Regions from separate parts of the Priestia sp. 40 genome, predicted to be linked through region 2. Evidence: predicted binding sites of a transcription regulator. Region 2 holds the regulator's gene; the other holds the start of a gene.
What was found. The regulator LexA, encoded in region 2, represses DNA repair genes until DNA is damaged. The targets are predictions, from matches to a motif close to CGAACATATGTTCG.
Positions count from the first base shown of each region.

Region 1: the regulator LexA is predicted to act here: its motif matches at 2,877-2,890, upstream of uvrB (excinuclease ABC subunit UvrB).

Region 1 covers NZ_JBMPZA010000005.1:1,721,202-1,729,403, reverse strand. Annotated here, with positions in the region: gene ACO1DI_RS10115 (proline dehydrogenase family protein) at 1-897, shown strand, start outside; gene ACO1DI_RS10110 (sigma-54 interaction domain-containing protein) at 961-2,622, opposite strand; gene uvrB (excinuclease ABC subunit UvrB) at 2,959-4,938, shown strand; gene uvrA (excinuclease ABC subunit UvrA) at 4,945-7,821, shown strand; gene ACO1DI_RS10095 (hypothetical protein) at 7,909-8,202, shown strand, end outside.
Region 2 covers NZ_JBMPZA010000005.1:760,591-768,792, forward strand. Annotated here, with positions in the region: gene tkt (transketolase) at 1-419, opposite strand, end outside; gene ACO1DI_RS05055 (DUF896 domain-containing protein) at 587-817, opposite strand; gene ACO1DI_RS05060 (YneB family resolvase-like protein) at 887-1,555, opposite strand; gene yneA (cell division suppressor protein YneA) at 1,609-1,938, opposite strand; gene lexA (transcriptional repressor LexA) at 2,085-2,702, shown strand; gene ACO1DI_RS05075 (hypothetical protein) at 2,914-4,359, shown strand; gene ACO1DI_RS05080 (hypothetical protein) at 4,444-4,566, opposite strand; gene ACO1DI_RS05085 (glycosyltransferase family 39 protein) at 4,870-6,375, shown strand; gene ACO1DI_RS05090 (GtrA family protein) at 6,396-6,788, shown strand; gene ACO1DI_RS05095 (glycosyltransferase family 2 protein) at 6,785-7,762, shown strand; gene ACO1DI_RS05100 (cation diffusion facilitator family transporter) at 7,803-8,202, opposite strand, start outside.

The DNA.
Region 1 (8,202 bases), 960 kb from region 2:
ACGATGTTTCAGTCGCTTGGCAAAAATCATTCAATGAATAAATTAGCTAAAAAGTATGGATTGCGGATGGGGGCAGCTCGTTTTGTTGCTGGAGATTCAATTGAATCAGCAATTCAAACATCCAAGGAGCTTAACAATAGTGGGAAAGTTGTTACACTCGATCATTTAGGAGAGTTTGTTTTTACAGAAGAGGAAGCTAGGTTATCTACGGCCATGTGTATTCAGACATTAGAAGCCATTGCAGAATCAGGCGTTCAATCAAATTTATCGTTAAAGATGACTTCTTTAGGGTTGGATATTAGCAAAGAGCTTTGTATGGAAAACATGCGCAGAATCCTACACACGGCCAGGGTGAATGATATTTTTGTTCGAATTGATATGGAAGACTACTTGCACTGCCAAATCTCCCTTGATATGTATAAAGAATTACGCAAAGAATTCGATAATGTTGGAATTGTGATTCAAGCGTATCTTTATCGTACAGAACAAGATATGAATGACTTACAGCAATATCAAGCCAATTTACGTCTGGTAAAAGGAGCTTATAAAGAATCACCAGAAGTATCATTTCCCGAAAAGAAAGACGTAGATGAAAACTATAAAAAAATAATTAAAATGCATTTGCTAAATGGACACTATACAGCTGTAGCAAGTCATGATGAAGAAATGATTCAGTACACAAAACGATTAGTAAGAGAAAATGGTATTTTAAATGACCAATTTGAGTTCCAAATGCTTTATGGAATCTGTGTAGAACTGCAGGATCGTCTAGTAAGAGAAGGATATAAAGTAAGAGTATATGTCCCTTACGGCATTGACTGGTTTGGGTATTTTATGAGACGCCTAGCCGAACGTCCCGCCAATGTATGGTTCGTGTTAAAAAATTTCTCCAAATAAGTTCAGTCCAAGAAACATAAAAAATTCGACACAAGCACCTTAGCTTCGTGTCGAATTTTTTCATTAGTTTAGTCCATATTCTTTGATTTTATTGTAAAGGGTGCCGCGTGAAATGCCAAGCAGATCTGCTGCAGCACTTTTGTTTCCATAGGTTTTTTGAAGAGTTTCTTCTATTAGCCTAGCTTCTTGAAGAGAATCTTCTTCTTTTTGAACTTCTGTGAAAGAACTTGCATCCTTCAGATTGTCAGGAAGGTGCGTAAGGGTAATCAACGACTGATCACTTAGAAAAATCATTCGTTCAATCGTATTTCTTAGCTCGCGAATATTGCCTGGCCAATCGTATTGCATAAAGGCTTCTAGAACTTCAGAGCTGATGAAAGGAGCCTTCTTTTTATACTTTTTACTAAATTCCTGTACAAATTGCTGAGTTAATGCTTCAATGTCTTCTTTATGGTCTCGAAGCGGCGGAATGATAATATTAATGACGGTCAGCAAATAGTAAAGATTTTCATGGAATTCACCGGCTTTTAGCAACTCTTCCAAAGGCGTCGTGGTAGAGGCTACAATTCGGGTTTGGACTTGAATTTCTTCGGTGCCTCCAACGTGATAAAAGGATTGTTCTTCCAAGTAACGGAGAAACTTAACTTGAATTTCAAGAGGCATTTTATCAATCTCTTCAATAAATAACGTCCCGTTATGAGCCTGCTCTAGTTTTCCCGCAATGGTCGTTGGATCTTCTGAAAAGACATCTTTTTGATGACCAAAGAGCTCAATTTCCAGAAGCCCAGATGGAATAGTGGCGCAATTTAAAGATAAAAAAGGTTCTTTATGTTTGGATCCCCCGTAGTGGATGGCCTGAGCCAGCATTTCTTTCCCAGAACCAGGTTCTCCTGTTAATAAAATAGGCATATCTGTAGATGCCACTTTTTTGGCAATGTCAACGGCTTGCTTAATTTCAGGACTGATACCCGCGAAAGAAGAAAATGGATTATCTTTTGGAATGAGAAGAGACACATCAATTTCTTCATTTAATCTTACAATATTGGTAATGTCATGTTCAGTTGCGACTCCACCTATGACCCGATTGTTTCTTATAATAGGAGATGCATTGATGAGCACGTGAGTTTGTTCATTAGGACGATGATACGTTCCGCGTACAGGGCGCCCTTCATTTAGAATCGTATGTAGAATGATGGATTCATCTTTGAAATGCTCTCCGATTTTTCTACCCAAAATATCATCTCTCTGAATCTTATACGTATGTTCCGCAGCAGTATTCCACAAGATTACATTTCCTTCATTATCGACCGCTGTCACTGCATCATTAATGGTTTCTGCCAATGTATCAAAATAGGAAGCTAATATCTCATTTTGGCTATGCAAATGTGTAATCCACTGTGAAGGTGTTACAAGTCCTATTGTGGTTTCTTGGTTTTCTGCTTGAATGAGGACTGGTCTGTTCCAGTTTGTGTTGGCTTGTAAATTGGCTAACGTAGAAGTAGAAGATGAAGGCCAATTTGTATCCGCTATTACTTTTTTTATGGACGATGCCTCGTCATGACCTGTTAACAGGTATCGTTCATCTTTTTGTATTACATAAAAGGTACTTGCTGTGACTACGACGAAGTCATAGTTTGAAAGTTCAGATTTCACTTTAGCTAAAGAAGTTGATTCTTCAACTGTTGTAAAGGAGTTATTTATAAGAACTTGATCAACGCTTGCCATACTAAACCCCTCTCAGTACATATTTTTTATACTGTATCATAATTTAGAAATTGGCGCAAAAGCCTATCTTTTTCAAACAATAACGCAGCTTGCTTTCTTTTATTGCTTTCATCTAAAGAGTTGTATTCCCTTCGAAAAGGGTAGTATAAGAATTTAGTGGGTAATAAAGTAACAGGGTAAAAAATAAAAACAAACAAACACTATATAAGATTAATACTCATTAGTTTCATTTATGATTATAAAGTGATAAAATACGAATATCAGTTCGTATTTTCGGTTTTTACATATCGTAATAAAAAATAGATAAAACAAGAAAATGGAAACGGAGGCCTTCATTTGAAAGATCAGTTTGAATTAGTATCCTCATATCAACCGCAAGGTGATCAGCCAAAGGCAATTGAAAAGATTGTGAAAGGAATTAAAGAAGGTAAGCAGCATCAAGTTTTATTAGGTGCTACAGGAACGGGAAAAACCTTCACCATGTCTAATGTTATTAAGGAAATAAATAAGCCGACATTAATTATGGCTCATAATAAAACGCTTGCTGGTCAATTGTACAGTGAGTTTAAAGAGTTTTTCCCTAATAACGCAGTTGAATACTTTGTCAGTTACTACGATTACTATCAGCCTGAAGCTTATGTACCTCAAACAGATACATTTATTGAAAAAGATGCAAGCATTAATGATGAAATTGATAAACTTCGTCACTCGGCAACTTCTGCTCTTTTTGAACGAAAAGATGTCATTATTATTGCCAGCGTGTCCTGTATTTATGGATTAGGATCTCCGGAAGAATACAAAGAAATGGTCGTATCTCTTCGAGTAGGGATGGAAAAAGAGCGCAATCAGCTGCTTCGTACGCTAGTGGATGTACAGTATGAAAGGAATGATATTGACTTTAAGCGCGGAACGTTTCGCGTTCGCGGCGATGTTGTGGAGATTTTTCCTGTATCTCGAGATGAACACTGTATTCGCGTCGAGTTTTTCGGGGATGAAATTGACCGCATTCGAGAAGTTGACGCTCTAACAGGAGAAATTATTGGAGATCGTGAACATGTAGCTATCTTCCCGGCATCTCACTTTGTCACGAGAGAAGAAAAAATGCGTGTTGCTATTCAAAACATTGAAAAAGAATTAGAAGAACAGCTAGAGAAGCTAAAAGAAGCAGGAAAGCTTTTAGAAGCGCAGCGCTTGGAGCAGCGCACGCGCTACGACCTAGAAATGATGAGAGAAATGGGCTTTTGTTCGGGAATCGAGAACTACTCTCGCCATTTAACGCTTCGTCCAGCTGGTTCTACACCTTATACACTGCTGGACTTCTTCCCGGAAGATTTCCTTCTTGTTGTGGATGAATCACACGTTACAATTCCTCAAGTTAGAGGAATGTATAATGGAGACCAAGCGCGTAAACAAGTGTTAGTAGACCATGGTTTCCGCCTGCCGTCCGCATTAGATAACCGCCCGCTTAAATTTGATGAATTTGAACAGCATATTAACCAAATTGTTCATGTTTCTGCAACACCAGGTCCTTACGAACTTGAGAAGGCACCTGATGTGATTGAACAAATTATCCGTCCAACGGGATTATTGGATCCAAATATTGAAGTTCGACCAATTGAAGGGCAGATTGATGATTTAATTGGAGAAATTCACGACCGGATTAAGCGAAATGAACGAGTACTCGTTACGACGTTAACAAAGAAAATGTCTGAGGATTTAACGAACTACTTAAAAGAAATTGGCATTAAAGTTCAATATCTTCACTCTGAGGTGAAGACGCTCGAGCGTATTGAAATTATCCGAGAGCTGCGGCTTGGAAAATATGATGTGCTTGTAGGAATTAACTTACTTCGTGAAGGTTTAGATATTCCGGAAGTTTCGTTAGTAACTATATTAGATGCTGATAAAGAAGGGTTCTTGCGTTCAGAACGATCGCTTATTCAAACCATCGGACGTGCTGCGCGAAATGCTAATGGACATGTCATTATGTATGCAGATCGCATCACAAACTCCATGGACATTGCAATCAATGAGACCAAGCGTCGTAGAAGTATTCAAGAAGCTTACAATGAAGAGCACGGCATTACGCCGACAACGATTCAAAAAGAAGTTCGAGGCTCAATTCGTGCAACAGTAGTGGCAGAAGATACAGAAACGTATGAAGAAGCACCGGCATTTGATAAGCTCAACAAAAAAGAAAAAGCAAAGCTCATAGAAGAAATGGAACAAGAAATGAAAGAAGCAGCCAAAGCGCTTAACTTTGAGCGCGCAGCTGAGCTTCGTGACTTGATTCTAGAATTAAAAGCGGAAGGGTGATAAAACATGGCGATGGAAAAAATCGTGGTAAAAGGTGCACGAGCCCACAATTTGAAAAATATCGATATTGAAATCCCGCGGGACAAATTAGTAGTGTTAACAGGGTTATCAGGTTCTGGTAAATCTTCTTTAGCTTTCGATACAATCTATGCAGAAGGACAAAGACGTTATGTTGAATCGCTTTCGGCATATGCAAGACAGTTTTTAGGTCAAATGGATAAGCCGGATGTAGATTCGATTGAAGGATTGTCGCCTGCTATTTCAATCGATCAAAAAACAACGAGCCGAAACCCTCGTTCAACCGTCGGAACTGTGACGGAAATCTATGACTATTTGCGCCTTTTGTTTGCTCGGGTAGGAAAGCCGATTTGTCCTAATCATGGAATTGAAATTACGTCTCAAACGATTGAGCAAATGGTAGATAGAATTTTAGAGTACCCTGAACGCACAAAACTTCAAGTACTGGCCCCTGTGGTATCTGGCCGAAAAGGCACCCACGTAAAAGTATTAGAAGATATTAAAAAGGAAGGGTACGTTCGCATTCGAGTAGACGGAGAAATGCGTGAAATAACAGAAGAAATTGAACTGGAAAAAAACAAAAAGCACTCTATTGAAGTAGTGATTGATCGCGTTGTTGTAAAAGAAGGTGTAGCCGCTCGTTTGTCGGACTCTTTGGAATCAGCTCTTCGCCTTGGAGAAGGGAAAGTAATTATTGACGTGATAGGTGAAGAAGAACTGCTTTTTAGCGAGCATCATGCTTGTCCAAAATGTGGTTTCTCCATTGGAGAACTTGAGCCCCGCATGTTTTCGTTTAATAGTCCGTACGGGGCGTGTCCAACGTGTGATGGGTTAGGAACGAAATTGGAAGTGGATAAAGATTTAGTTATTCCTAACTATGACTTAACGCTTCATCAGCACGCAATTGCACCTTGGGAGCCAACAAGTTCTCAATACTATCCGCAGCTGCTTGAAGCCGTATGTACACATTACGGCATCGACATGGATGTGCCGGTTCGAGATATCCCGGAACATTTATTTGATAAAGTATTATATGGCAGCGGTAAAGAAAAGATTTACTTTCGCTATGAAAATGATTTTGGCCAAGTAAGAGAAAATCACATCGAATTTGAAGGCGTGCTTCGAAACGTAGAGCGCCGTTATCATGAAACAAGTTCAGATTACATTCGTGAGCAAATGGAAAAATACATGGCTCAGCAAGCTTGTCCAAAATGTAAAGGGAATCGCTTAAAACGCGAAAGCTTAGCGGTGCTTATTGACGAAAAGCATATAGGAGATACAACCCGCTTTTCAGTAAAAGAAGCATATGACTTTTTTGAAAGTCTCAGCCTATCTGAAAAAGACATGAAGATTGCTGATATGATACTGCGTGAAATTCGTGAGCGTCTAAGCTTTCTCATTAACGTGGGACTTGATTACTTAACATTAAACCGCTCTGCTGGAACTCTTTCAGGAGGAGAAGCACAGCGCATTCGTTTGGCTACTCAAATTGGTTCTCGTTTGACGGGGGTTCTTTATATTTTAGATGAACCTTCTATCGGTCTTCATCAACGTGACAATGATCGCTTAATTCGCACGATGCAAGATATGCGCGATATTGGGAATACGTTGATTGTTGTAGAACATGACGAAGATACGATGATGGCAGCTGATTATTTAATTGATATCGGACCAGGAGCCGGCGTACACGGGGGTGCCGTTGTTTCTCAAGGTACGCCTCAGGAAGTGATGGAGGATGAAAACTCTTTAACGGGTCAATATCTATCAGGAGAGAAGTTTATTCCTCTTCCAGCGGAAAGACGGTCAATAGATAAAGATCGGATGATTGAAATTATAGGAGCAAAAGAAAACAATTTAAAAAATGTAAAAGCAAAGCTTCCGTTAGGTGTATTCACGGCTGTTACAGGTGTATCTGGATCAGGTAAGAGTACGCTGGTAAATGATATCCTTCACAAATCATTGGCACAAAAGCTGCATAAAGCAAAAAGCAAAGCAGGAGAACATAAAGAAATCAAAGGCATTGAACACTTAGATAAAGTCATTGATATTGATCAGTCTCCAATAGGTCGCACGCCTCGTTCGAATCCTGCAACTTACACAGGTGTATTTGATGACATTCGAGATGTATTTGCACAAACAAACGAAGCAAAAGTGCGCGGATATAAAAAAGGTCGTTTTAGCTTCAACGTAAAAGGCGGCCGCTGTGAAGCTTGTCGAGGAGACGGTATTATTAAAATTGAAATGCATTTCTTGCCAGATGTATACGTCCCTTGTGAAGTCTGCCACGGCAAACGATATAACCGTGAAACTTTAGAAGTGAAATACAAAGATCAAAACATTTCAGATGTGTTGGATATGACAGTTGAAGACGCTCTTCACTTCTTTGAAAACATTCCAAAGATTAAGAGGAAGCTGCAGACCATTTACGATGTAGGACTTGGTTATATCACGCTTGGACAGCCCGCCACTACTTTATCCGGTGGAGAGGCACAGCGTGTAAAGTTAGCGTCAGAGCTTCACCGCCGCTCAACAGGAAGAACGCTTTACATTTTAGACGAACCGACCACTGGTCTTCATGTGGATGATATTGCACGATTATTAAAAGTGCTCCAGCGTTTAGTTGAAAATGGAGATACGGTTCTAGTGATCGAACATAATTTAGACGTCATCAAAGCTGCTGATTACCTGCTTGATTTAGGGCCTGAAGGTGGAGATAAAGGCGGACAAATTGTGGCTACGGGTACGCCAGAAGAAGTGGCAAAAGTAAAAGAATCCTATACGGGTCATTATTTGAAGCCAATTTTAGAACGTGATCGTAAGCGTATGGAGAAAAAAGTTGAAAAAGCAGAGGCATTAACTCGTTAAAAGACACCAGCATTGGTGTCTTTTTTATAAAGAATGAAACTTTTTAACTCATTAAACCGTAATACATGATATAAGGAGTTGATTATTATGGAAGGAAATCGCGTACTATCTTCCTTAAATTATTTTAGCGTTTTCTTTGCACCATTTTTATTACCTATTATTATTTATTTTGTTGTTCATAACATAGAAGTAAAGAAACATGCAAAAACTGCATTCTTGTCACATTTACTACCTATCGCTACAGCGATCTTGTTCTTATTTTTCTTACTTCCTGCTCTTACTGGCTCTAGTGGAACGGTATTTATTCTTTTAATTGTAGCTTTAGTTGTTGTTTCTTTAGTTAATGTTGTTGTGTTTGTATGGAATATTGTAAAAGGGATA
Region 2 (8,202 bases):
TTGTATGTTTCAGCTAAATGACGTTCTGCCATTGCTTTACCAACAGCCATTGCAATACCTTGTCCTAGTGGGCCAGTAGTTGCATCAACACCTGCTGTATGACCGAACTCTGGATGACCTGGTGTTTTGCTTCCCCATTGACGGAAGTTTTTAAGGTCTTCAATTGATAAGTCATATCCAGCTAAATGAAGCAAGCTGTATAATAGTGCTGATCCGTGTCCTGCTGATAATACAAAGCGGTCACGGTTAAACCAGTTTGGATTCTTTGGATTGATGTTCATGAATTTTGTCCACAATGTATATGCCATTGGAGCAGCTCCCATCGGCATACCTGGGTGACCTGAATTTGCTTTTTCAATCGCATCGATTGATAAAGTACGAATTGTTGCAATCGAAAGATCTTCAATACGTTGTGTCATACTCTTCATTCCTTTCAAAACTATGTACATATGTTATCATACTAATGATTTGCTTATTTGTACAATACTTGAACCAAAAAATTTTCCACTTTTACAGTTTTTGTACGCCTTATTAAAAATATACAAAAAACTAGAGGGAACACTCCCTCTAGTTTTACTAGAACGTCTTAGTGAAGACGCTTCTTTTTACTCTCTTTTAACTTCTTAGGCGTAACATCTTTACCTTCTTCGTCCACAACTTTAATCGTATGAAGGTGATTTGTCATAGATTGTCGGAAAACTTTTAAATATTCCTGACGTAGCTCTTGCTGTTCTTTCGATTCAGATTCTGTCAGACCTTCAGCCTTTGCCTTTTTTGAAAGAGCATTAATACGAGCAAGTTTATCTTTTGATAGCATATAAAACCTATCTCCTTATAATCAATAATTAAAATTACCGAACCGTTCCGGCAACATGTAGTCATCTTACTAAATCTCTTTCGTTTTATCAAGAGATTGAGCACTCTCTTGATACTCTTGATAGCGACGATGTACCGTCGCTTTTGAAATATTATAACCAAAACCTTTTAGCGTAACTGAAATTTCAGCAAAGGTTAAGCCGTTATGACGAAGGCGGACAATTTCTTCAATCGGCGCTTCTTTTTTTTCTCTTCCCGAGTTAACTCCCTGGTTTTTTAAATTTTGCTGCGGACGATAACCGTTTTCTACGGCTCTTTTCATTCCTCTTTTAATTTTAGCATTATGTAATTTCCGCTGATGCTCTTCCACTAAACTAATAATATCTAACACCATTGAATCAGATTCTGAAAGCTGAAGCTGACCTTGATGACTAATCGTATAGATGGTAGCATTTTCTTTATGAAAAGCATGAAGCAGCGCAATTCGGGCATTTCCTCTGCCTAATCGTGTTTCGTCTTGAATGAGCAGCACGGATATTTTCTCTTCTTTCATTGTATGAAGAACATCCAAAATACCCTCTCTGTCTACATCATATCCGCTTGCTTTTTCCATCACGACTTTTTTCACCTCTAGATGATGAAGATCAGCAAGCTTTTTTAATTCTTCTTGCTGGCGCTGCAAAGATGTTTCTTGGGTTTTTTTATCCGTACTGACACGGCAATAAATAATGGCGTCCACTTTTATCACGACCTTTTCGGCTTCTAACAATATTCAGGAACGGCCGTTACACACTACTGTTCAATTGCCACTTGATTATGTAACTCTTTTTTTAAAACAGGAATATATAATTTATCTCCAGGAGATAAAGACTGGGCAGTATCTGAGTTTAAATCATTGACGTCTTCAACCCATTTGACAAATTCATTGGTGGTCAAATGATGGTGATTATGATACTTGTTGGACAAGTCCCAAAGCGTATCTCCTTTTGTAATCGTAACCGTTGAATATTTGTCTAAATCTACTTTATCCGCTCCTAAAACCAGCGTCAATACATATGTAAGTGCAGCGATAACTGCAAAAAAAATAGCGTAATGTTTCATAGAATGTAAGAATTGTTGCATATTATGATCCCCCTATCAGAATATATGTTCTTATTTTATTGAGAACATTTGTTTCTGTCAATGGAATTCTTCGAACTTATGTTTGTATATTGACACATCACGTGGTATAATTCACCTAAAGAATAGCTAAAATCGAGGTGAAAAATATGAAGCTATCAAAACGTCAACAAGACATACTAGATTTTATTAAGCACGAAGTAAAATTAAAAGGTTATCCGCCTTCTGTTCGTGAGATTGGGGAAGCAGTAGGATTAGCCTCTAGCTCCACTGTACACGGGCATTTAGCTCGTTTAGAAAGTAAAGGGTTAATTCGAAGAGATCCAACAAAACCAAGAGCAATCGAAGTTCTTCAACTAGATGAAGTAAACATTCCTAAAAGCAATGTCATTAATGTTCCTGTTATCGGTAAAGTAACAGCGGGTCTTCCTATAACAGCCGTTGAAAATGTGGAAGAATATTTCCCTCTTCCAGATAAATTCGTTTCTCCAGATGATCATGTATTCATGCTTGAAATTATGGGAGAAAGTATGATTGAAGCAGGTATTCTAGATGGCGATATGGTAATCGTACGTCAGCAGCAAACGGCTAATAATGGAGATATTGTGGTTGCTATGACCGAAGACAACGAAGCAACGGTAAAACGTTTCTTTAAAGAAGAAAATTTCGTTCGTTTACAGCCTGAAAATTCAACGATGGCGCCTATTATTCTTCGCCACGTAACGATTTTGGGAAAAGTAACTGGTGTATATCGCACGATTCACTAATCAGACACTGTATGTAAAACCAACTAATCATGATGTTAGTTGGTTTTTTTACGTTTGTTTTCTAAAAAAATTGGCATATTATAAATGATACGTTGAATCATTGCAGGCAGGTAGAACAGTTTTTATAAAGCTTGTTTTACCTTTTACTTTCTATCTGCATTTCCTCGAATCTTACAAGGAAATACCATCGACTATAAGAAGGATGTAGTTTATGACTAATACACCTAGGAAAACAGAACCATTTCAAACCATTGTACCTACCAAAGCAATGAACATGTTTCTTTTTCCTTTTTCCTTTGATCGAAAAAATAAAGAGCAGCTTGTTCATGCACTGAAAGCAAATTTGTTCGAGTTTTTTTCCATTCAAAACAAAGATTTAGAAAAAGAATACTACGGAGAACAATATTACGTATCTCATGATAGCCTGGATCAATATTTTCTTCCTTACATTGAATGCATTCTATTCCCTGATTCGTGCGAAAAAGAAGGGTTGCTTCGATTTTCAAAAAAAATAGACCATACCATTACGTTACATACTTCTTCCACCACCGTGTCTAGCAACGTGCTGTCTGTGGATGTTTTTTTATGTCCTTTTGAAATTGGCGTCATGACCATTCGCACTGAAATGAGCCATAACCATTACACCTATGATGACATTTTAGAATTCATGAATCATTTTCGTGTATTAGAACCGAAGCTTGCTGAAGAGCATGGATCCACCATTACCTATGAACATCATCGCTATAGCAAAGTACAAGATTATATTTTTTCACAGCTTGCGCCATTTTTGAACGAACACATCAAGAAAGAAGCCACGCGTGAACAGCACGTTGGGAGCCTTCCTTATTTTATCGATGAACGGATGTTTGTGTTAAGTTATGTAACGGTAAATCAAGAGCAAGAAATTAATTCCACAACTTTATTTCGTACTGGGCAGCTAAATAGCTATACGCCTGACGGGAAAGCGTTTATTTCTGCACACAATCATGAGTATATTAAAACGTATAATACTAAACACGTGTATGAAAGGTGGGCTCCTGAAACTTATTACGTCATCACAGACCATGTGTTTTCATGTATTTCTAAATCGACAGACTCTAAAACGGATCAGCTTTTGATGAATCATCTATTTGGCCAGCATTACTATAATTTATTTTTACATTTTTTCTATAAAATCGTGTTGCTAAAACTATCTTATGAGTATTCTCAGCTCACGTTTCATAAAAATTCAGAGGGCATTGAGCGACTAATCCGCTCTATTACCGTGTTTTCAGGCAAATATTTATTTTTAGAAATTAGCTCTCGCACAGAAGGTCAAGAGTTTTCTGAGCTCTTTAAAAAAATTTTCCACATCAATTCTCTTTATCAAGAAGTCAAAGAAACCCTTGGTACTTTGTATCAAAATCAAGAGAAAATCGCGGCCAAGCGTCACAATTACTTATTATTAATTTTAACGATTTATACCGTTCTTTCCGGTATTTACGGAATGAATTTAGTTATTAGCAAGCTACAGGGAAACATCAATTGGGATAGTATGAAGCAGTTTTCTATCTTTGAATATATCGCTTTAATAGTAGCTCTATCAGGAATATTAATCAGCATTAGCCTAGGAGTGAGCTCACTATGGAACTTATTAAAAGATCGATTTAAAACATAAAAGAAGTTGAGACATAACTAAATGAATTCAACCTAAATACGAACAAGCGAAATACATGAGCTGAACCGCTTATGACGCCGCAGTTCATTTCCATGCAAGACTTCTCTTTCCGCGGGCAGCCGATGAGCCTCCTCGTTGCTTGTGCTCCTGCGGAGTTTCATCCCTTCCGCTTTCTCCGCAGGAGTCTTCGCCTTGCCCTCCAATCAACTGCTGGAAGGAACTAAACAAATGAAACCTACGTTCACCATAAAAAACGAACCACTAATCAAACATGGTGATCAATGGTTCGTTTTTCACTTCGATTAAAATCCTTTTTTCCCAACCTCTTTTATCTATTACTAAATCAATGCCTACTTCGCTGAACCTTTTATCAAACGTTGTGCCGCTGTTGTAATTTCAGAACAATCTAATATTATACTCTACAAGAAAAATATATACAAAATAATAAAATATGGTATCATAGGGTAGGAATTTTGTACCTTATCTATGAAATAATTTGCAGGAGGTAATATGCTTAACTCATTTTTATCCAAAAGCCTGATTCTTTTATGTGTCATGATTCTTACATGGTCTCTATGGGGCAGTTATAGTGCGATGACAAATTCATTGGAATTAAAAGGTTTGGCTTTAAGTAATTCATTTATTATTGAAGGAATATTTATCACTTTCCTTGTCATTTTTCTAATAGCTATTGCAAGTAGATACATGAACAAAACTGTTTTTTTTATTTCACTGATTGTTTTGACCTTAGGTATTCGACTAGCATGGATGCTTTCTGTTCAAACGCCTGTAAAATCTGACTTTCTTGTCATGTTAGATGCCGCGCGTAATATCGCAAAAGGAAATTATGAATTTAACCAAAGCGTTTATTTCACTACATGGGTATATCAGCTAGGCTTTTCATTCTATGAATCTGTTATTATTCGCTGTTTTGGAGATAACATTTTTATATTAAAATTGTTAAATATTTTTTATTCCACTGGAACCGTTATTTTTATTTATTTAATTGGCGCGAAAGTATTTAACGAACTTGCTGGGAGAATGGCAGCTTTTCTATATGCGTTCTACATTCCGAACATTCTCTATAGCTCAGTGTTAACTAACCAGCATTTGGCTACTTTTTTATTTTATGCAGCTTTTTACCTTATTATAAAAAGATTTGCTCATAACAAGTTTAGCTGGCTTTATATTGGCCTTCTATTGTCGTTAGGAAATTTAATGCGCCCTCTAGGACCCATTATTATCGTTGCTGTTCTCATTTATTTCATCTTGCAAATTCTTCAACCTTACATTAAAACGAAGGATGCTGCTGAGTTAAAAACTCGCCGAAAACAAATAGGAAAAAACCTCGTAGGCATACTGGCTACTTTTTTTATTGCAAATGCGCTGATCAACTATTCTTTTGTAGCTAGCGGTATTTCTAAATATCCTTTAAGTAACAGAGATCCTTTATGGAAATTCGTCATTGGCTTTAATTACGAAACAAGCGGTTCTTATTCTTCAGAGGATGCTAGTCGTTTTATGGGTATGCCCATTGGAGAAAAACGAGCTGAAGCAGAAAAAGAAGTAATTAAAGAGCGGGTAGCAGATAAAGCGCAACTTTTAGATCTCTTTCACATTAAATTCCTAAATATGTGGGGAGGAACGGATGCATCTACATTTTGGAGCATTTCATTAACTCCTCAAGAAGATGTACCTTTTAATAAAGAAAAATTAATTAGTGCTGCTCAAAGTTATGAAAGAATTATTTATGTTTCAACTACTATTCTTTCCATTATTGGACTTATATGTTTATTCCTGAAGAAGCAGGATAAATATCCGTATACACTGTTTTTATTACTAATAATAGGATACGTTCTTATTCACTTGCTTATTGAAATTCAAACTCGCTATCGATTCTTTATTTTTCCAAGCTTTATGCTGCTCGAAGGGTTTGGTATTTCAGTGATTCTATCCTATTTAATAGCACGATTTACTAAAAATAAGCCCCAGACAAAATATGAAGAGATAAATTAAATGGAAGGGATTATGCAACCGTGATAAAATTCCTGAAATTCGGATTTGTAGGTATAATGAATACCCTGCTCACTATTATCAGTTACTTAGCACTCATTCATTTTGATATGAATTATATATTGGCTAACGTACTATCTTATTTTATTGGCGTCATAAACAGCTACTATTGGAACAAATCGTGGGTGTTTCAAGCAACTGTACATAAATGGATGCTAGCTCAATTTTTCATCGTAAACCTTATTACTTTAGCAGTTAATACAAGCTGCTTATTCCTTCTTGTACACTATACACCTGCTAATCCAATAATTGGACAACTGTTGTCTACTTGTATAGGAATGTTTATCAATTTTTTCCTTAATAAAATATGGACGTTTAAGCACACAAACCATCACTCGATAGGAGGTAAAGCATGAGAGAACTAATTTCAATTGTGGTACCTATGTATTTTGAAGAAGAAGTAGCCAATGAATGCTACAATCGCTTGCTTTCCGTCATGCATAAAAACCACATTAACTATGAATTCATTTTCGTCAATGACGGCAGCACCGACCGAACAATTGAAATCTTGAAAGACGTAGCGGCTATGGATTCTAATGTGAAAGTTATTGATTTTGCTCGTAATTTTGGTCACCAAACTGCGGTAACAGCAGGCATTGATTATGCTCAAGGCGATGCTATCGTTATTATTGATGCAGACTTACAAGATCCGCCTGAAATGATTCCTGAATTAATTGCTAAATGGCAGCAAGGCTATGAAATTGTATATGCAAAGCGCAAGAAACGAAGCGGAGAGACCTTTTTTAAATTAGCCACGGCTAAGTATTTTTATCGCTTTTTAAATTATATGTCCGATATCGAAATCCCTAAAGACACGGGAGATTTTCGTATTATCGACCGAAAAGTAGCGGATGTATTCAAAAAAATGACTGAACGCAATCGTTTTGTACGAGGAATGATGTCTTGGATTGGCTTCAGGCAAACATATGTAGAGTATGAGCGCGATGAACGCTTTGCTGGTGAAACAAAATATCCTTTAAAAAAGATGATCAAGTTTGCTTCAGATGGAATTATTGGGTTTTCGACGAAGCCTTTGCGTTTAGTAATGGTTATTGGCTTATTATCGGTTTTTGTATCACTTTTAGTTTTAAGTTATTCGATTGTTGTTTGGCTGATAGGTAAAAACATTCAGCCTGGCTGGACTTCCATTATGGTAGCTATCACCTTCTTTAGCGGCATTCAGCTACTTGGTTTAGGTCTAGTCGGACAATACATCGCAAGAATTTACGATGAAAGTAAAAATAGACCTATTTACGTTGTACGTGAAACCATTAACTTCTCGAAAGCTTCAACGGATTCTCCAAACGTACGTGAAAAAGTATATAGCTAAAAAAAAACAAGGAAGAAAACAACTGTTTTCTTCCTTGTTTTTATTCTTTTTGAAGCTGTAAATCACTTGGCGCCCAGTCCGGAATTCCATCATCTTCATCAAATTCAATAATGACATCCGTTACTCCTTTTTCCTGTAAAATACGATTTTCCAGACGATCTTTAATATCATCAGCTTCGGCCACTGTTAAAGAAGGATCAATTTCTACTTTTAATTCAACGTGAAGCTCTTCTCCTTCTTTCATCACCATTAATGTTTGAATATCACGCACTTGTACATCTTGCATGACAATCGCGCCAATTTTTATTTCCATTTCTTTATCTGCTTCACCAAGGGCTCCCGCAGCGTTGTCTAAAAATACTCGTCCTACTACAAAAAACATCATAAGCCCAATTAAAATAGAAGCAATTCCTTCAGCTTGGTGAAAAGGTGTAAACCGT